One region of the Pseudoalteromonas sp. S1727 genome, then DNA from elsewhere that is predicted to be linked to it. Evidence: predicted binding sites of a transcription regulator. Region 1 holds the regulator's gene; each other region holds the start of a gene.
The links. Region 1 encodes ArgR, which controls arginine synthesis, uptake and breakdown. Its sites were predicted from a motif close to ANTGAATANNTATTCANT; they were not measured.
Positions count from the first base shown of each region.

Region 2: a site for ArgR is predicted at 4,216-4,233, ahead of CWB85_RS06285 (arginase family protein). Genes of this name have one in related genera too.
Region 3: a site for ArgR is predicted at 1,547-1,564, ahead of gltB (glutamate synthase large subunit). Genes of this name have one in related genera too.

Region 1 covers NZ_PNDT01000071.1:11,789-18,892, reverse strand. Annotated here, with positions in the region: gene CWB85_RS15300 (ABC transporter ATP-binding protein) at 1-202, shown strand, start outside; gene CWB85_RS15295 (Dyp-type peroxidase) at 251-1,150, shown strand; gene argR (transcriptional regulator ArgR) at 1,147-1,614, opposite strand; gene mdh (malate dehydrogenase) at 1,840-2,775, shown strand; gene ispB (octaprenyl diphosphate synthase) at 2,873-3,844, opposite strand; gene rplU (50S ribosomal protein L21) at 4,265-4,576, shown strand; gene rpmA (50S ribosomal protein L27) at 4,593-4,850, shown strand; gene cgtA (Obg family GTPase CgtA) at 5,008-6,165, shown strand; gene folA (type 3 dihydrofolate reductase) at 6,240-6,731, shown strand; gene CWB85_RS15255 (DUF3718 domain-containing protein) at 6,811-7,104, shown strand, end outside.
Region 2 covers NZ_PNDT01000020.1:20,759-27,862, reverse strand. Annotated here, with positions in the region: gene CWB85_RS06300 (type 1 glutamine amidotransferase family protein) at 1-738, opposite strand, end outside; gene paeA (polyamine export protein PaeA) at 834-2,141, opposite strand; gene CWB85_RS06290 (substrate-binding periplasmic protein) at 2,274-2,966, opposite strand; gene CWB85_RS06285 (arginase family protein) at 3,079-4,194, opposite strand; gene udp (uridine phosphorylase) at 4,698-5,453, shown strand; gene cdd (cytidine deaminase) at 5,434-6,360, opposite strand; gene CWB85_RS06270 (hypothetical protein) at 6,409-6,786, opposite strand; gene CWB85_RS06265 (tetratricopeptide repeat-containing sensor histidine kinase) at 7,010-7,104, shown strand, end outside.
Region 3 covers NZ_PNDT01000080.1:4,559-11,662, forward strand. Annotated here, with positions in the region: gene gltB (glutamate synthase large subunit) at 1-1,443, opposite strand, end outside; gene CWB85_RS16510 (efflux RND transporter periplasmic adaptor subunit) at 2,226-3,479, shown strand; gene CWB85_RS16515 (ABC transporter ATP-binding protein) at 3,507-4,217, shown strand; gene CWB85_RS16520 (ABC transporter permease) at 4,221-5,534, shown strand; gene CWB85_RS16525 (ABC transporter permease) at 5,544-6,749, shown strand; gene CWB85_RS16530 (sigma-54-dependent transcriptional regulator) at 6,842-7,104, shown strand, end outside.

The DNA.
Region 1 (7,104 bases):
AACGCCTTTGCAATCAAAACACAGTAGTGTAAACACGGTGACTGTATTAAACCGTCGTTTCGTTGGCTCGCACTTTGTCTATAAAGTCATGATTGAAGGGCAAGAAATTGATGTTGCTGCTCAGTCGGGTCAATCATTTTTAGTAAATGAAGATGTCACTATAAGAATAACACCGCACACGGTTAATTTTTTCGCTGAATAACTACATTCGCGTTACGCCGTGTAGGACTTTTTGAGTTAAGGAAATATCATGGCGCAAGCGCAGTCAGGGATTTGTGCTGAAGCAAACTTGCACGGTTTACATTTATTTTTTAATGTACTTGATGGTCACGATGAGTCATTACGCAAAAAATTAAAATATGTTAGCGCGATTCAAGATGAGTTTGCGGATCAGTTTTCTGAATCTATGCTCTCTAGCGTGGTTGCGGTAGGGGCGCAGTATTGGCCACATATATTGCCAGAATTCCTGCCGAGTCAACTACAGAGTTTTCCTAACATCACCCATAACGATCATGTTATGGGTGCACAGCCATTTGATTTATTTGTACAAATTCGTTCTGACAGAGAAGATGTGAATCACCTGTTTGCGTTACAAGTGCTTAAGTTATTCGCCCCTGATGTTGAGCTTGTTGAGCAAGTAAGAAATTTTCGGTTTCTTGATGGGCGTGATTTTAACGGTTTTATCCTCGGTGGTGATACTCCGCATGGCCGTCAAAAGCGCCTTACTGCACTCATTTATAAACCCGAACACTTTGAAGATCAAGGGAGTTATGTGCATGTGCAACGTTATAAACATGACTTGAGTGTATGGCAAAATCTGCCGCTGAGTGAACAAGAACAAATTATGGGCCGTACGCGCTTAGACAATAAGTTAATAGAGCCGGCACAGGACAACAGTCATGCTACCCGCACTGAACTTAAGAATGAGCAAGGGCAGCCACTGCAGCTAAATCAAAACATGCCGTATGGTGATGTTTATGAGCAAGGGATATTAGCGATCAGCTATGCGGCGCAGGGTAATGCGTTTGAGCAAATGCTATTGAGTAGATTAGGGCAGGGCGATTGCTATGACCACTGGCTCGATTTTACGCAAGCTGATATGGGTTCAGCATTTTTCGCCCCATCAATTAATTTCTTAAAGCAGCTTTAAACTGTATCAAATAGAGTGCGTACGCGCTCTAACGTTACATCAATTTCGGAGATTTTTGCGGGGGCGATAAAAATAGTATCATCACCGGCAATTGTTCCCAGCACACCATCTGCTTTACCTAATGAATCTAATAAACGGGCGATCAGTTGTGCCGCACCTGGGCTGGTGCGAATGATGATCATCATTTCGTTATGCATAATATCAATTACCAACTGACGTAACGGGCTTTTTGCGGTAGGCACCCCCATTTCAGCGGGTAAGCAGTAAACCATTTCTTGTTTGGCATTGCGGGTACGAACGGCGCCAAACTTGCTCAACATGCGTGAAACTTTACTTTGGCTGATATTATCAAAGCCTTGTTCTTTTAAAGCATCGACGATCTCGCCTTGAGAACCAAAATTCTCTTCTTTTAAAAGTGATTTAAAGGCTTTAACTAACGCTTCTTGTTTATCTTGTGGTTGCATGTGGTTGTTCTGCTCTGTTATTTGATGACCTAAATTCTACACAAAAATGAATATTTATGCAGTAGTTGTTTAGCTTTGCGTACTCTTTCGCCGTTGTAAATAAAAAAATTTACAACTATGGTCGAAATTATATGCAAAATAAGCAGGATAAATTTGTCTTTAGGCGTTAATTTCATTATCTTTAGAGCCACAAATATTTCCTACCTCAAATTACGGAGAATTCCAATGAAAGTTGCTGTATTAGGTGCTGCTGGCGGTATCGGCCAAGCGTTGTCTTTATTATTAAAAACAGGCTTACCAGCTGGTTCTGAATTATCACTTTATGATGTTGCTCCAGTTGTTCCTGGTGTTGCTGTTGATCTTTCTCACATCCCAACTGACGTTAAAGTAGCTGGTTTTGGTGCTGACGCACTTGATCAAGCATTAACTGGTTGTGATATCGTTCTTATCCCAGCTGGCATGCCACGTAAGCCTGGTATGGACCGTGCTGATTTATTCAACGTAAATGCTGGTATTATTAAAACGCTAGCTGAAGGCATTGTTGCTAACTGCCCTAAAGCATTAGTGGGTATTATCACTAACCCAGTAAACGGTACTGTGCCAATTGTTGCTGAAGTATTCAAAAAAGCGGGTACTTACGATGCTAAGCGCGTTTTCGGTATCACTACTTTAGATGTGATCCGTTCAGAAGCATTTGTTGCTGAGCTTAAAGGTGTTGATGTGGCTACTGTTAAAGTACCAGTTATTGGTGGTCACTCAGGCACAACGATTCTACCTCTACTTTCTCAAGTTGAAGGTGTTACTTTCACAGATGAAGAAGTTGCTGCACTTACTCCACGTATCCAAAATGCAGGTACTGAAGTAGTAAACGCTAAAGCGGGCGGTGGTTCAGCTACATTATCAATGGGCGCAGCAGCAGCTCGTTTTTGTATGTCTTTAGTTAAAGGTCTACAAGGCGAAGACGTTGTTGATTACGCTTATGTTGCTGTTGAAGGCGGCGATGCTGCATACTTTGCACACCCAGTACGTTTAGGTAAAAACGGCGTAGAAGAAATTCTTGCTTACGGCGAACTAAGCGCATTTGAAGAGCAAGCTAAAAACGACATGCTAGATACGCTGAAAAAAGACATTCAAGAAGGTGTTGATTTCATCAACGCATAAGCTTGATTTACCTCGGCTGTTAGTTGAGGTAAAGATTAAAAAGCCTGCAATTGCAGGCTTTTTTATGCTCGAAGTATTGTGTATTTAATACCGGTTATTAATGACTGCGATCGACCGCTATTCGGGCAAGGCTAATTAAAGCCTCTTTATATGGCGATTCATCTAATACAGCTAAACAGGCAATTGCCTTATCAGCTTCTTCGTTTGCTTTATCCATTGTGAACTCTAGGGCTTTGGTCTGGGTTAGGGCTGTTAAAATCGCCTCTAAATGATCCATACCGTTATTGTGTTCAATGGCATCGCGAATTAACTGTACTTGTTCTTCATTACCGTGACGCATGGCGTAAAGCAAAGGCAGTGTTGGCTTACCTTCAGCTAAATCGTCACCGATATTCTTCCCTAGTTGCTCTGCATCTGCATTGTAATCAAGTACATCATCAACGAGTTGAAAAGCGGTGCCCAAATGCATGCCGTATAAATTGAGTGCTTTTAATGTTGCTGCATCCTGCTCGGTAATAATAGCTGCAAGGCCTGTGGCTGCTTCAAATAACTTTGCAGTCTTAGAGTAAATAACCTGCATATAACTGTCTTCAGTGGTATCAGGGTCATTACAATTCATTAGTTGTAATACTTCGCCTTCGGCAATGACATTGGTGGCATCGGCAAGTATTTGCATCACTTGCATTTTGCCAAGTCCTACCATCAGCTGAAATGAGCGGGTGTAAATAAAGTCACCAACCAACACGCTTGCAGCATTACCAAACTCAGCATTGGCTGTTGGTGTACCGCGACGTAAATTTGATTCATCAACAACATCATCATGTAATAATGTCGCCGTGTGAATAAATTCAACAATAGTTGCTAAAGTGATATGATCTTTGCCTTCATAGCCAAGCGCCTTAGCCGCCAAAATAGCTAACATAGGGCGAACACGCTTGCCGCCACTGTTCACTATATATAAGCCGAGCTGATTGACGAGTGCTACATCAGAGCGCATTTGTGCGTAAATTAGTTGATTGACGTCATTCATATCGTTTTCGATTAACGCCTGGATAGCTTTTATATCCATTGATCTCCGAGCCAAATTTAATGGGTATACGGGGCTGATTGTACAACAAAAAACGGCTTTGCTCGACAGTTTGTGACGATTCGCTGAAAAAACACGGTTATGCAGCTTAATTTAACCTTAATTAGTAAAGATAACTTTTTTATTTAAGAAATTAACGCCAATTCAACATGCTTATTTTTATTCCTTGAGGTAGTTTGCGCATGGTGTAATTTATTTGTCATCAAACGCTAAAAAGGCTTGGCATAATGCCAATTTAATATAAAATGGAGGAAAATATTGAATCGCTCTCAATGCAGCTATTTTTTATTCATTTAATTAATAAAACAGGCTTGCTAGTTTTTGCACATTAGCGTAAACTTCGCGCCCTATTGAATAATATTTTAGTTGCGTCGATTTGAGGGCGCACAGACGGAGTTAATTATGTACGCGGTTTTCCAAAGTGGTGGTAAACAGCACCGTGTGACTGAAGGTCAAACAATTCGTCTTGAGAAATTAGACGTTGAGACTGGTGCAGCAGTTGAATTTGATTCAGTACTTTTAGTTGCTGATGGTGAGAAAATCGAGATCGGTGTACCGTTCGTAAACGGTGGTAAAATAACAGCTGAGGTTGTTTCACATGGTCGCGGTGAGAAGATTAAGGTTGTTAAATTTAGACGCCGTAAGCATTCTCGTAAGCAAATGGGCCATCGTCAATGGTTCACAGAAGTTAAAATCACTGGCATTAGCGCTTAATTAGAGGTACTTAGAAATGGCACATAAAAAAGCAGCTGGTAGTACTCGTAACGGTCGCGATTCAGAAAGCAAACGCCTAGGTGTTAAGCGTTTTGGTGGCGAATCAGTTCTAGCGGGAAGCATCATTGTTCGTCAACGTGGAACTAAATTTCACGCAGGCGTAAACGTAGGTATCGGTAAAGACCACACTATCTTCGCAAAAGCGGATGGTAAAGTTCAATTTGAACAAAAAGGTCCTTTAAACCGTAAATACGTAAGCATCGTATCTGAGTAATCAGAGCCGGTTCTTAAAAAACCCCGCCTTTGCGGGGTTTTTTGTTTTAAGTCTGTTACTAATCTATACCCAAGTGTTTTTTATGCAGAGTGTGCTCTATAGGCCACTTAGGTATATAATAGTGAAATTAACAAGCCAATCCCTAAAGTGAGTAATCATGAAGTTTGTAGATGAAGTAGAAATTCGCGCAGAAGCTGGAGACGGTGGTAGCGGCATTGTATCTTTCCGTCGTGAAAAATATGTCCCAGATGGTGGACCTGACGGGGGTGACGGTGGTGATGGTGGTAGTGTTTATCTACAAGCTGATGAAAACTTAAATACCCTTATTGATTATCAGTTTGAACGTTTTCATAGAGCTGAACGTGGTACAAATGGTCGCAGTCGTAACTGTACCGGCAAAAAGGCTGATGACTTATATGTCATGGTGCCTGTTGGTACGCGCATTACTGATGTGGATACTCAAGAAGGGCTTGGTGATTTAACTCAGCATGGCCAAAGAATTTTGGTTGCAAAAGGCGGTTTCCATGGCTTGGGGAATGCGCGTTTCAAATCAAGTACTAACCGCGCTCCGAGACAAAAAACATTAGGTACGCCAGGTGAAGTACGTAATCTTAAGCTTGAGTTATTGTTATTAGCTGATGTCGGTTTATTAGGCTTACCTAACGCAGGTAAATCGACTTTCATTCGAAGTGTGTCGGCAGCACGCCCTAAAGTGGCTGACTATCCGTTTACTACGCTTATTCCTAATTTAGGTGTGGTGCGCCCAGAAGCAAATAAATCATTTGTGATTGCTGATATTCCAGGTTTGATTGAGGGTGCCTCGGAAGGTGCTGGTTTAGGTATTCGCTTTTTGAAGCATTTAGAACGTTGTCGTGTGCTATTACATATTATTGATGTGATGCCTGTGGATGGCTCAAATCCAGTTGATAATGCATTTGCGATCATTAATGAATTACATCAATATAGTCCTAAGCTAGCAGAAAAACCACGTTGGCTAGTTTTTAATAAAATAGACTTATTACCGGAAGATGAAGCCCAAGCATTATGTGATCAAATTGCAGAAGAGTTAGGTGAGACAGAGAATATTTATCATATCTCAGCAATTAACAAATTGAATACTCAACCGTTAATTCATAACATAATGACACTACTTGAGAGCATGCCAAAAGAAAAGTTTGTACCAGTTGAAGATGAAGAAGTTGAATTCAAATGGGATACTTATCACAGAGATGCTACGAAGAAGAGTAATGACGACGACGATTGGGATAGTTGGGATGATGACGACTATGACGTTGAAGTTATTTATGAACGTTAGTAAAAATTAGAATGTTATAAAAGGAGCTTGTGCTCCTTTTTTCTTGTTTAATGAAAAAGTACTAGGGTATTGATGTGAAAATTTCAATGATTGCAGCCATGGCAAACAATCGCGTAATTGGTCAAGATAATAATATGCCATGGCATTTGCCAGCTGATTTACAGCATTTTAAAGCGGTTACCATGAGTAAGCCGGTGATCATGGGACGTAAAACATTTGAGTCAATTGGCCGTCCGTTGCCTGGTAGACATAATATAGTGATAAGCCGTAATAGCGACTTTGAAGCCACAGGTGTTGATGTGGTGTCATCGCCAGAGGCCGCAATTTCATTGGTTTGCGAATGTGATGAAGTGATGGTGATTGGCGGTGGTAACATATATCAACAGTTCTTAGAGCGTGCGGATACGCTTTATTTAACGTTTATAGATCTTGATGTTAAAGGGGATACTCAATTCCCTGATTATGAGGGCGCCGCCAATTGGCAAGTTGTAGATGAGCAACATAATCAACCTAGTGATAAGAATTTACACGCATATACCTTCGTTACATTGGATAAAATTAAGTAACATTATTGCGAATAGGCTGATAGGTTGGTACAATATTAGCCAACTAAGGTAGTTATAAAGTATTACACAAGGGTATACAATGATTAAATTATCAACATTACTAGTTGTTTCGGCTGTTGTTTCTGGCTCTATAGCTTTCAGTGCGCCTGTTAAAGCGGATGATCAGTTAGCTGTTTCAATCTGTGAATACATAGCTGCGGATGATAAAAATCGTCTACGTGATAAGCTAAAAAGTTCACGTGTTAAAATTCGTAACATATACGATGCTGTACAGTGTAATGGCCTTAATTTACTGCGCCATGCAATTGCTAGTAATGCTGCTGATGCTGGTGAGTACGTTGTGAAAAACTTATCTAAAAGCTCTTTAGAAGAT
Region 2 (7,104 bases), on a different contig from region 1:
ATAAACATTCGCCTGTGCTCGGTAGGTTGTTAATTGATCACATTGCTTTTCTTGTAATGCTGATACAAGCGAAGGAGTTAAAGGCAGCCATTCAATTGCCACTCCTGTTTGTGATAATACCGTTTCATAATAATTAGCATCAGCATAAGGGTCTCGAGCACCCGTCGTCAGTACTAATAAGCTGGGTTGCTGTGATTTAACTTTTAAACTCGCCGCAATAAATTTATAGCTGTCGGTTAACCACCCTTGAGCTTGCTTGCTGTGTTCAATATCAATATTAAACACCCTACTTTGCCCATTCGGCTTAGCAATTTCAAGCATATCAACAACGTACTCAAATTCAGCTTGCGATAACTGGCTTAACTGCTCACTTGCTATATCGCGCCACGCCCAGAGCAATTCTTGTTTACTAAGCGCTGATGGATGTGTTGTTAACAATCGCTTTAAACTGCTCACTGTTGGCGCCAAACGGCTTTTATCTGCCGTTGGCCAGTGACTCTGTACATCATCAATTACGTGCGAAGTTAATAAGTACACTGCCCCTTTTTCATTCCCTAATGGAGTATCAATATTACAAAACTGGGGAGTTAAGCTAGTGCAGGTTTCAATTGCACTGCCCATAATGATCAACGTTTGTTCTTTATTATCGGCAAACGTTACATGCGATTTTAGTAAAGCAAACAAAAACAAAGCGCTGCTGTTAAAGCACAAAAGCAATACACGCGAAAAAAGCGGCATGAAATACCTTGAAAAAATAATTAAACACGGCTTATATTGTTAACTATCTAATCTGCAACAACAAGCAACGTTTTAAATAACCAACCTTATTTTTCTCACTGTGCGTCATTGTTACTAGTCGCCAACGAAGTTACTTTTGACACTAACAACTGCTCAACCCTTATGCCTTCGACATCAACCACTTCAAACTTAAAACCCGCATATTGGATGTATTCAGCGCGTTTTGGAATACGCTTCATTGAGTAAATTAAGTACCCAGCCACGGTTTCGTAATGCATTTGATCGGGAAATTCGTCGATCTCCAAAACTTTTGCCAGATCTACAACAGGGGTTAAGCCATCGACTAACCACGAGTTTTCGTCTCGCTCAATGATCAGTTCATCTCCGGTATGAGTTATCAAATCGCCCATAAACCCTTTCATTAAATCTTTTACTGTTACAATACCTACCACTAGCGCATATTCATTAACCACCACAGCAAACGGTTTAGCTGCCGCTTTAAATGCGTTTAGCGCTTCAGATAAACTGAGTGTTTCTGGTAAATAAAAAATATCTTTCTCAAGCATCTCGCTGTTGATCTTTGCTGCATCTCCCTTGAGTACTTGGCGTAAGATATCTTTCGACTCGACCGAGCCGATTAATTTATCTAAGTTACCATTGCACACTAAAAAATGATTATGAGGGTGCTCAATAATTTTACTGGCAATGTCCGCACTCGCTTCATTAATATCAAAATAAACGATTTGGTCTCTAGGTGACATAACACTCGATAAAAAGCGCGCTTCTAAGTCAAATACGTTACCAATTAAGTCATACTCTTGCTGCTGTAAACTGCCGTATTCAGCACCAGCGTCCATCATCGCAACAATATCTTCGGTGGTGACGATATCTTCACGCTCGGCGGGTACTTTAAATATTCTTAAAATGACGTTCGTTAAGCCGTTAAAAAACACCACTAATGGAGTTAATGCAAAGGTAACCCAACGCATTAAGGTAACCAGCCTGACAGCCACAGCTTCTGGCATGATCATCGCTAAACGCTTTGGCATTAAATCAGCAAATAGAATAAATAATGAGGTAATCGTGAAAAACGAAATTAAAAAACTAATTTGTGCTAACAGCGGCCCTTGGTAAACCATCACCAACACACTTTCTACATAAGGTGAAAGTGCCTGTTCACCAACAATACCACCTAAAATGGCGATCGCATTTAAGGCTATTTGAATCATGGCAAAAAAAGCGCCGGGTTGCTCTTGCAGTTTTAAAACAGCAGCCGCTTTTGCATTCCCTTCATCAGCCATAACTCTTAATTTAATTTTACGCGATGCAGCAATGGCGATTTCCGACATCGCAAACAACGCACTGATCAAGATCAACAAACCAATCCCGATTAAGTCACCCATTTATAACTCCAAAAATAAGCGCTTTTATAAGCAAAAGCAGCTGGATTATAGCCCCTTTTAAAGGTTCGGCAATTGAAATTTAAGTAATATTAAAAAGCTTTTAATATCAGTAAGCTAAAAGTTATTTAAAGCTTATTGATAGGTACTAAATGCGCTGCTGAGTCTCGTTTTGGTAGGATTGTCTAATTGTTTATTACACGCAAAGTAAAGCCCTGGTTGCTCCAGATCCAATCGTAAAACAGGTAATAACTTATCAGCCATATCACCTTTTGCTTGTTCGTATTGCGCACGTTGCTCGGGTAAAACAACCATATCGATGCTGTTTTTACGGTTTTGAACTATTTGGAAAATATTATCAAAGCTACTCATTAACATCAGGTTTTTACCTTCTTCAAAACCTTGTGATAATAAGTAATGGTGGCTGTAATTATCTTTTAATACCGCAATCCGATATTGCTTTGCTTGCTCCAAGGAAGTAATCGCTATATTTTTGGAGTTTAAGGCATATAAATAAGCGTCTAACTCGGCTAATTTAGCAATCCAAACAAATTTATTTTCACGGGAAATTGAACGCGTCATCGAAAAAATACATGTCTGCGGATCACGCAGCGCCATGTTAAATGCTGTACTCCAGCCATTGACTGATATTGCATAATCAAGCGCTGAAGCATCTAACACTCGGCGTACTTTATCAGCAATATCCCCCACTAGTTGGTTATTTTCATCAAGGTATTGGGCAGGTGGAAAGTGCTCAGTCACTATATTTAATTTAGCGACACTTTGACTACTAATAATTATGAATAAAAAACAACACCACTTAGCCACTATTTCCCCACAAATTATTATTTTAAGTTTTGATTGAGCGTAAATTAAATATAACGGGGAATCACTGATTTGTGAATTAAAAAAGCAGCATGTCATTGCATGCTGCTTATTTTTATTTTACTTGATTCATCGCATTAATTAAAAAAGCGGAAATTTTCGCACCTTCTCTCAGCGTGGTTTCAGAGCTTGATTGACCAACAAGCGAGCTATCTGTAAATGGTGCGATTTCCATCATATCTGCGCCAGTTATCGGAAACTCATCAGCTAATGCCACTAATATATCTAATGCATGATTAGGTGTTAAGCCGTTACCTTCAGGTGTACCCGTTGCCGATGCAAACTCTTCATCCAAAGCATCGATATCAAAACTAACATAAAGCTCATCCACATTATCTGCCTTTAACTGAGCAATCACCTCAGCCGCAACCGCTGGTGCACCACGTTCAATGATCTCATGCGCCCAATGTTGCTTAATACCGAATGTCGATTCCCAGTGCTCCTTAGGTTTACCACTTGAACGAATACCAAATTGAATAAGGTGATGTGGTGCAGGCAAGAACTCTAAAATATGAGTACACCATGAGCCAAAACATAAATCGATACCTAAACGCTCAACAAGTAAATCTGTATGTGCATCAAAATGAATAATCGCAGTACGTTTACCTTGCTCACGCTTGGCTTTTAAATAAGCTTTTGTCAGTGGGTAACTAATTGAGTGATCGCCTCCAATACCAAAAATACCTTTATCTTTAAAGGTTGCGTAAAAGCTGTCGCAGACATCTTCCGTAATAGATAAAGGGCTTACGTAATACTCACTGTTTGGGTTGTCGTACAATGCTTTTTGGCAATTGCTGATAGTTGCATCATTTAAGTATTTATCATGCAATAAATGGGGAATAACCCGCACATCGCCTAAATCAAATGATTTAGCCTGTGGCTGTTGATCAATTAAGGTGGAACGTAAAAATAACGGCCCCCAGTTAGCGCCACGTAGTATTCCACCACCACAATCAGAGCTGATCCCAAGCGTAACAGCTTTGTATGGGCTCTTTGATAAAGTGTCTAACGAGTCACGCCACAAAGTATCTACATTATCTTCTTGTCCATAGAGTTTCATGCGCAGTGCAGCTTTACGTTCTTTTGCGGTATTCACCGTAAAAACACCATCACCAGGTGGGCATAAACAGTGCTCAACTTTGCTTTTAAATGTTTGCCATTGTGTGCTCATAACGATTCCTCACTTTGCTCTTTTGCGTAATTATGCAAAAAGAAAACTGCTAAAAAATAAATTTAATAAAAGCTTCATTTAGCGTTGTTGGCCCAAAAAAAGTGCAAATAGCCAAACCAGCCTCACCTTCTAAAAAACAATTTACTTAATATAAAACATAAGCTTAACTTTTATTTTCAAACAGCGTATAAATTCAAATTATATACTCAGTAAGATAGATATAGTGTCTATACAGACAAGTCAACCGGCTTGGCTATTGCATCGCTGTGCTGACTGCTTGATTATTCAAATGCAATGAATAAACCTTAAAGTCTATTTATTTTTTAAGATTAAACGGGTAGCTAAGCAGTTGGTTATCAGACAGAGCACCCCCTATTTTATAAAAACGGACATCCGTCCTGTACAGCATTTAACATTCTGGTAATTATGCTAAATTGACAACGACTCTTTAAAAATTAACGTGGCTATCACGTTAAAAGCAAAAGTAATAATAAGGCTTCGCTATGGAAAAGGTATTTCACTTAGGGCTCACACGTAACGACTTACAAGGCGCGACATTGGCAATTGTGCCAGGCGATCCAGATCGTGCAGCCCGTATTTCTACGTTTCTTGAAAACCCCACATGTCTTGCTAAAACCCGTGAGTTTCACGTTTATTTAGGGCAACTCAATGGTCACTCTGTGGTGATTTGCTCAACCGGTATAGGTGGCCCTTCAACATCTATTGCTGTGGAAGAGCTGGCACAGTTAGGTGTTGATACGTTCTTACGTATTGGCACAACAGGCGCTATTCAACCACATATAAATGAAGGTGATATCTTAATTAGCCAAGCTTCTGTGCGTTTAGATGGCGCAAGCCAGCACTTTGCACCACTTAGCTTTCCAGCTGTATCCGACTTTTTTAGCACTCAAGCAATGGTTACAGCTTGTGGTAATTTAGGGATTGATTTTCATATTGGTATTACTGCATCAAGCGATACTTTCTACCCAGGGCAAGAACGTTACGATACCTACTCAGGTTATGTACCAAAAGCGTTTCAAGGTAGCTGTGAAGAATGGCAAAAACTGGGAGTCATGAACTATGAGATGGAATCAGCAACACTATTCACTATGTGTGCTGCCCTTGGTTTAAAAGCCGCTTGTGTCGCAGGGGTATTAGTCAATCGTACGCGTCAAGAGATCCCAAATGTAGATCACGGCGAGATTGAGAAGAAGTCCGTCGCCGTGGTACTCGAAGCTGCTAAATTACTGTTGGTTTAATCTTCAATGGTAAACTGATGCTTTGCAGTGCTGGTAAGTCATTATAACTTGCCAGTACTGCTTGACTGGCAGTTAACTGATTTTCCTTGCCTTGCGTTTGCAATAACTCAATCCCTTTGACAACCTCTTTACTCATTGTCAAACCAGCTAAATGTAGTTGGCTTACTGCACTTTGTAGTGGCGATAAACTTGGGCTATACGCTGCATTCTCAGCATAACAGCCATAAAAATCACCATTTTCGAACGTGCTAATTTTAACCGCGCTATAATTTCCCGAGTAAGGAACGTACGCTGCCAACGCGCAACTGAGTAACTGCTCATCAAACTCAGTCGTTACAGCAAACCCATGCAATTGAGGTGCAGGATTAAAGAGGCTATATGCATTACCTAAATCCTGTGGGCCAAATGCATAAGGTAATAACTCGGCTAATTTAAACTGCTGTTTTGGCAGTAAAATATCAAAGCTCTGTGCATCTGCCAATTCATTCATAAATTGGCGGCAATAGCCGCATGGTGCATCGCTGATAGCAATTTTTACAATTTTTTTCGCCCCATTGAGCCACGCATTATTAATAGCAGATTGCTCCGCGTGTACCACAAGGCTTAATGCCTGCTGGGTAAATTCAACATTCGCGCCAAAATAAAAATGTTGCTCACCTTGTGCATCAAGACCGCACACTATTGCACCTACAAAAAATTGCGAAATAGGTGCAACGGCAAACTGTGCCGCAATAGGAAGACAAGCACGTAAAATTACATCCACCGGCTGGTTATACTGTTGACACAGAGCTGCCACATCAGTGCTGGGTAAAATACCCGCATGGCGTTTTATTGTTAGATACAACTGTTGTTGTTGCCCAGCACTAAAGCTAAAAGCAGTGGCTGTTTGAAGAGATGTTGTAGGCATAGACTAGTTTCATAATTTAATGGCTAACTAGTCTAAAATGTTCAACGCTTAAATGCTAGGTTGATTTACTAACCAATTTTTAGCGCTATTAAAACAATCAAAGTTTTCGGCTTTAATATCGAAACGTTTTGCCTTTTGCAAAAACAAATCGTGCATAAAGCCATCAAAGCTTACTACTCGCGCAACAAAACAACGAGCTAACCAATTTGAAATTGCTGGCATTATCGTTATCAAATCACTTGCGGGAAATTTATGGGTCAACTCGGACACATCAACCAATAATTTATTGCTGCCATACATAGACACATACTGCTGCGCTATTTGATAAAAATTTATCACATCCTGTGCACTTGCTGTCCCTCTGAGCGTCATCATGATCAACGACGTGGATGCATCATAGGTGATGCAAGTAGACACATTCGACATTTTACTACTCGGTAATTAACACACTTGCCCCAATGGCAAAACAGCCGACATTCTAGATAAAATATAAAAACAGTCAATATCTAACAATAAATCAGGTCTGACCAGAGCGCAAAACCAACCCAAAGGATTAGTTTTGTTGCTGAAATGATACTAATGGCGCGGTGAAAAATAACAATTCTTCGCTATACTAAGTAAATGCTGTATACAAGGTAAGCCCCTCATTATGATACTGTCGTTCTTTTTTCGTATCGTCGCATGTGTATATTTACTAATTTTTAGCGCAACACTTTTTGCAGCGCCTCTTACTGACTCTGAATA
Region 3 (7,104 bases), on a different contig from region 1:
TTCTTGGCCAATTTCACCCATTACACGAATAACGCTATCAAGCTCTTCATTAGTGTAACCAAACATTTTTTGGTATTTAAGCAATGTTTCATTATCAAATGAACGGTTGCCTGCATCTTGCTCTGATAACTGTTCAAATGGGGTTAAACGTTTAACATTGGCCTCAAGCCATGCTTTATAAGGATGGCGTGATTTTAAATCTTGGTCAATTTCATCTGAATGCCAAATTTTACCTTGTTGAGTATCAATAACTAATAACTCACCAGGACCCACACGGCCTTTTTCAACGACTTCATCAGCGGTGTAATCCCAAATACCCACCTCTGATGCTAATGTAATAAAACCATCTTGAGTGATCACATAACGCGCAGGACGTAAACCATTACGGTCTAAGTTACACGCTGCAAAGCGACCATCTGACATAACAATGCCCGCTGGACCATCCCAAGGCTCCATGTGCATTGAGTTAAAATCATAAAACGCGCGTAGGTCATCATCCATAGCACGGTTTTTCTGCCATGCAGGCGGCACAAGCATACGCATAGCGCGGAATAAATCCATGCCACCGGCTAAAAATAGCTCAAGCATATTATCAAGACTTGATGAATCCGAACCGGTTTCATTTACAAAAGGCGCGGCAGATTGTAAATCTGGAATAAGCGGCGATGCGAATTTATAAGAGCGCGCGCGTGCCCACTGACGGTTACCTTGAATTGTGTTGATCTCACCATTGTGCGCTAAATAACGGAACGGTTGAGCCAAAGGCCAACGTGGTTGCGTATTAGTTGAGAAACGTTGGTGGAAAACACATATTGCACTAGTCATGCGGATATCTGCTAAATCTAAGTAGAAGTTAGGCAGATCCACAGGCATCATTAAGCCTTTGTAGATAGTCACAAGACCCGATAAGCTAGCAATGTAAAAGCCTTCATCGCTGCTCAAACGTTTTTCAGCACGACGACGCGCAACATACAAGCGACGTTCTAAATCTTTTGGACGCCAGCCTTCAGGTGCATTTACAAAAATTTGCTCAAAACCTGGCAATTGCTTTTTCGCAATAGGTCCTAGGCACGATGGATCTGTAGGTACAACACGCCAACCTTGAATATTGAGGGTTTCTTTTTCGAGTTCTTCACTCAATATATCTTTTGCTGTTTGCGCAAGTACTGGATCTGAATTTAAGAAAATCATACCTACGGCATAATTTTTACCCAAGTGCCAATTATTCTCGCTGGCGATTGCACGAAAAAAGCTATCTGGTTTTTGTAATAATAAACCACAGCCATCGCCTGTTTTACCGTCGGCAGAAATACCACCACGGTGTTCCATACGGTCTAAGCCCGTGATCGCTGTACGAATTAAGCGATGACTTGCTTGACCATTGACTTGGGCAATTAAGCCAAAGCCACAATTATCTTTTTCTAATTTTGAGTCGTATAACATAGACCCCTCCCCTTGCTACAACAGCTAGCTATGAATGACCTTTTTGACGGTGTGCTAGCAGACAGTCAAAACTATCGCCAATTATACATAGAGTCAATAGCATTTTGAATACATATTCACATTCTTGAATATTTCTCACTACAAAACAATCTTTTTATTTCATCTTAATTTTTAACAATTAGCGGTAATTCAGCCATTATTTTTTTATGACACTGGTGTCATATTTAACAAGTTGTAAAAAAGCCCCCACAGCAATGCTGCAGTTTACGTCAACGTAAACACACTCAAAAGTGAATATTTATTCATTAAACTGCGTTATGTGCATTTTATCTATATTGTTATTTATTATCGTTTTCTGTATGCGTGAATCGTTATCCACAATCAACTTAGAGTAAAAGCTTAAACTAACTTGTTTTTAATCCCCGTTGAGAATTAGCAAAGTAATGCATAACTATCAATAAAAATAAGCATAATTGCATAAATTACCCATTCCAGTTTTATGTAATCAGTGAGTCGCTTTCCCTAAACGGAAAGCGATTGAGAATAACTGTCCGCCGCGGACACTTGATCTGTCCACGGACACATTTATTTCTCGATAAAAAGATAAGCAATTGAAAATTAATGAATTAATTGTTGGCACGATATTCGAATAAACAGTACAAGTTAATTACAGGACACTCTTTATGTTTATTCTCAGTCTATTTTTAGTTTCACCTATCACTGTATTTGCAGTGACTTTGATGATCACTTATTTCGAAGATAAACATATTTAAGGATCACCCATGATAAAAGATACCAGTGCACAAGATACTAGCGTGACACCTAAACGCAGTTATAAAAAGCCCATCACCCTTGTTGTACTAACACTGGCCATTATTGCTTTGTGTGCCCAAGCGTTTATGGGTAGTAACTCAGGCAGTATTTCTGTTGATCGGGCTTCATTACAGATCGCAACAGTTAATATGAGCCGTCTAGTTCGTGATGTTGCTGCCAGCGGTAAAATTGTCGCTGCAACCGCCCCTAAAGTGTATAGCCCACAACGTGGCTACGTTGATTTACTGGTAAAAGCTGGGGATCAAGTTAACCAAGGTGATACTATCGCGCTAGTCGAAAGCCCAGAATTGACCAACGAATTAAAACAACAACTATCTGTATTAGCACGTCTTGATGGCGAGTTACAGCGTAAGCATTTAGAAGCGCGTCGCCAAAAACTTAGCCTAACAAAGACATTAGAACTTGCCCAAGTAGAACTTAATGCAGCAGACAGAGAAAACCGCCGTGCTAAGCTTTCTATCGAAAAAAACTTGATCAGCCAGATTGATTTAGAAAAAGCAGTCGATGATCTCGCTCGTGCCAAACTTTCTTATAAACACGCTCAACAAGAAGTGACACTTGCAAAAGATACCCTTGCATTTGAGCTCAAAGCAGCAGAGCGTGATCTTGCTCGTCAACAATTGATTGTGGATGACTTAAACCGCCAAGTTAGCAACTTAACAATTAAAGCCAGCGTCAACGGTATTGTTGGTAACTTACTGGTGCAACAAAAAGAAGCTGTAACGCAAAGTCAACCTTTGATGACTTTGGTTGATTTAAGTAACTTTGAAGCACAACTGCAAGTACCTGAAAGTTATGCCAATGAGCTAGGACTCGGAATGGAAGTTGAGCTAACACTTGGGGCAAAAAAAGTGACCGGTGTGTTATCGGCAATTTCACCTGAAGTTAATAATCGTGAAGTGACCACTCGAGTGCGCTTTGATAAAGAGCTCGAAGGTATTCGCCAAAACCAACGCTTAACGGCACGGATTTTATTAGAAAACCGTGATGACGTATTGCAAGTAAAACGCGGGGCATTCATGCAGCAAGGTGGTACACAAGCTTACAAAGTCATCGGCGATACCGCGCAACTGGTAAAAATCACAACCGGTGCAAGCAGTATCAACGCAATAGAATTGCTACAAGGTGTCAGCCCCGGTGATCAACTGATCATATCCAGTTACGACAACTTTAAACAAGCACCAACATTATTACTTAGATAAGAACAACTATATTACAAGGAGCAACTCATGCTTAAGATGAATAACATCAGCAAGCTGTACCAAACAGAAATGGTACAAACTCATGCATTACGTGACTTTAATTTACACGTAGAAGAAGGCGAGTTCATTGCAGTAACCGGTCCTAGCGGCTCAGGAAAAACCACCTTTTTAAACATCGCAGGTATGTTAGAGCCTTTTAGTAGTGGTCAATATCTACTTGATGGCATTGATGTCGGTAAACTCAATGACAATCAACGCGCCGACGTTCGTAACCAAAAAATTGGCTTTATTTTCCAAGGTTTTAACCTTATTCCTGATTTAAATTTATACGAGAATATTGAAGTACCACTGCGCTATAGAGGCATTAAAGCCAATGAGCGTAAACGCCGCATAGAGCAATGTTTAGAGCAGGTAGGTTTAGCCTCACGTGCCAAGCACTTGCCGCAGCAATTATCAGGTGGTCAACAACAACGAGTCGCGATTGCTCGCGCCCTTGCTGGTAAGCCGCGCTTTTTACTTGCCGATGAACCAACCGGTAACCTCGACAGCCTAATGGCCCGTCAAGTGATGGAGTTACTTGAGCAAATTAATCGTGACGGCGCGACCATCATTATGGTGACCCATGATCCAGAACTTGCACGTCGCGCACCGCGTAACATTCAGGTAGTCGATGGGCAACTAGCCGACTTTACCTTATACCAAGGGGCACAAACCCTTAAAAATGTGGCTGGGGTGTAACTTATGCTATTACATTACCTCGATTTAAGTTGGCGTAGTTTTAAGCGCACCCCGTTAGTGAGCTTTTTAATGGTGCTGGCGATTGCCATCGGGATTGGTGTAACCATGACCAGTTTAAGCGTTTATCACATGATGTCGGCGGATCCTATTCCACATAAAAGCAGTCAACTGTTTAGTGTGCAACTGCAAATAATGGATGACGGTCATACGTGGTGGACAGACGACAATCTCCCCATGCAACTGACCTATCAAGATGCTACCAATTTATATCGTGCTAATACTGAAGGTAAACGTTTAAGTATGCTACGCAGTGGCTTTTCTGTGTACACCGACTCAGACACTGTTAAGCCTTTTAGTAAAAGTGCACGAATGACTACCCCTGAATTTTTTGAGATGTTTCAACTTGAGTTCTTGTACGGTAATAAGTGGTCACAACAGCAAGAAGAAAACGCCGCCCCTGTCGTAGTAATAAGTGAAGAACTGAATGAAAGACTATTCGCTGGTAAAAACTCTGTCGGCAAGATTCTTTACCTTGATAACGAAAGTTATGAAGTCATCGGCGTCACAAAAAGTTGGCCATTAGTGGTTAAATACTACGATTTAAATAATGGCGTTTTTAACGAACCTGAAAGCATGTTCTTACCATTTAGCCTTGTAGAAGCAAGAGAATTTGGCAACTGGGGGAACACCAATGGCTGGAAACATGAAGACGTTAGAAGCTTTAAAGCTAAGTTACAATCAGAAATGGTGTGGGTTCAATTTTGGGTAGAACTAAACGATGCACAACAAAAGCAAGAATACGAAAACTTTTTAATGGCTTACATGGAAGAACAACAAAAGCATGGCCGTTTCAATCGTAAAGAGCTTACTTATAGCTTACGAGATGTTAACCAATGGATGCAGTACAACAAAGTCGTCAGTGAAGACAACAAAATCTTAGTTGCCTTGAGCTTCATGTTTTTAGCTGTTTGTTTAGCTAATATCCTTGGCTTACTATTAGCTAAATTTTTGCGCAGAGCATCAGAGGTAGGTGTCCGCCGTGCACTAGGTGCCAGTAAACGACAAGTCTTTTTACAACACCTTGTTGAAGTGGCTATGCTTGGTTGTTTTGGTGGCTTAGTCGGTATAGTACTTGCTCAATTAGGGCTCTGGGGTGTTCGTCAAAGCTATGATTACTATTCAGCAATCGCCACAATGGATTTCACCATGTTACTCAGTGCACCTGTTATTGCAATTACAACATGTATTGTAGCGGGGCTTTACCCTGCGTGGTTAGTCTGTAAAACCAACCCGACAATTTACCTCAAGAGCCAATAGGTGCACATTATGTTAGAAATAAAACCAATTTTTCACGCACTATGCCGCTCAAAAATAGGTGCCATATTGTTATTACTGCAAATAGCTATTACCACCGCGATTGTCAGTAATGCCGCATTTATAATCGAAGATAAAGTCAGCTACTTAAGCCAGGAAACCGGCTATCCTGAAGACGAAATATTTTCGTTTCATGTAATGTTGTTTGGTAATGATGTCGAAAGTCACCAGCAATTTGAGCTAGACGAAACGATGTTACGTGGACTACCCAACGTAATTGATGCAGCCTATATTAGTAATACACCACTTTCTGGTAGCGGCAGTTCGTCTGACTTTAGTATTAACCCTGCCCCAGAACCTGGGCTTTCCGCCAGAACAGCATATTTTTTTACCGATGACCATGCGCTAAACACATTAGGACTTGAACTTGCATCTGGACGTAATTTTAACGAAAGTGAAGTCATTGTTACTGATAATAATGAGCAACGCGCCAATGTGACCATTATTACCCAAACATTAGCCGATGAGTTATTTTCTGATACTGACGCTTTGGGAAAAACAGTCTATTTAGGCGATATCGCCCTTAAAATAGTGGGTATTATCAAAAAAGCAAAAGGCCCTTGGATGAAAGATAGCCGCCCTGATAATGTCGCTTTGATCCCTTATATTAATCCAAATATTTCGGGCAACTTTATTGTTCGAACCGATGTTAAGCAACGTGCACAACTGGCCAGTACAATTGAAGATGAAATGCTAAAAAGTTATGACAAGCGTGTGATTATTCGCGTACGAGGCTTAGATGAAGCCAAAGAAAATTACATGGCGCAAGATACGTTAATGATGCGTATGCTAATTGTATTAATCACTATTTTAGTATTAGTCACCGCGCTGGGGATTTTTGGTTTAACTTTATTTAATATCAGCAAACGCACCAAGCAAATCGGTACTCGCCGTGCATTAGGCGCTAGAAAGTCAGCCATCATTAACTACTTTTTAGTGGAAAATGCGATGATTTGCACTGCAGGCCTAATACTCGGTGTAATAGCTGCACTATTGCTCGGGCAACTTTTAATGCAGCACTTTTCAATTGCTGCACTACCACCTAGCTATATTGCCGGCACCGCACTTATGGTGTTTGTAATGAGCTTACTTGCGGTATTTGGCCCAGCAAAACGTGCCGCCAACATATCACCAAGTATTGCCACACGAAGCATATAAAGCATTTCCTAAGCTATGCTACACTGAGATAATTCGGTGTAGCATTTTCATAAAACCATTATCTAATAAAAATAAACAGCGATTAAATTCACATGGAAAAAATACTTATTGTCGATGACAATCCCGCTATTTTAGAAGCCTTGTCATTACTATTAGAAATTCATGACTATCAGGTGGTCACGGCAAAAACCCCGCTTGAAGCGTTACAAATAGTGCAATATCAACGTATCTCACTCGTTATCCAAGATATGAATTTTAGTAATGACACCACCTCAGGTGAAGAAGGCAAGGTGTTATTTTACCAATTACGAAAACTTAACCCACTCTTACCGATTATTTTGATCACCGCGTGGAC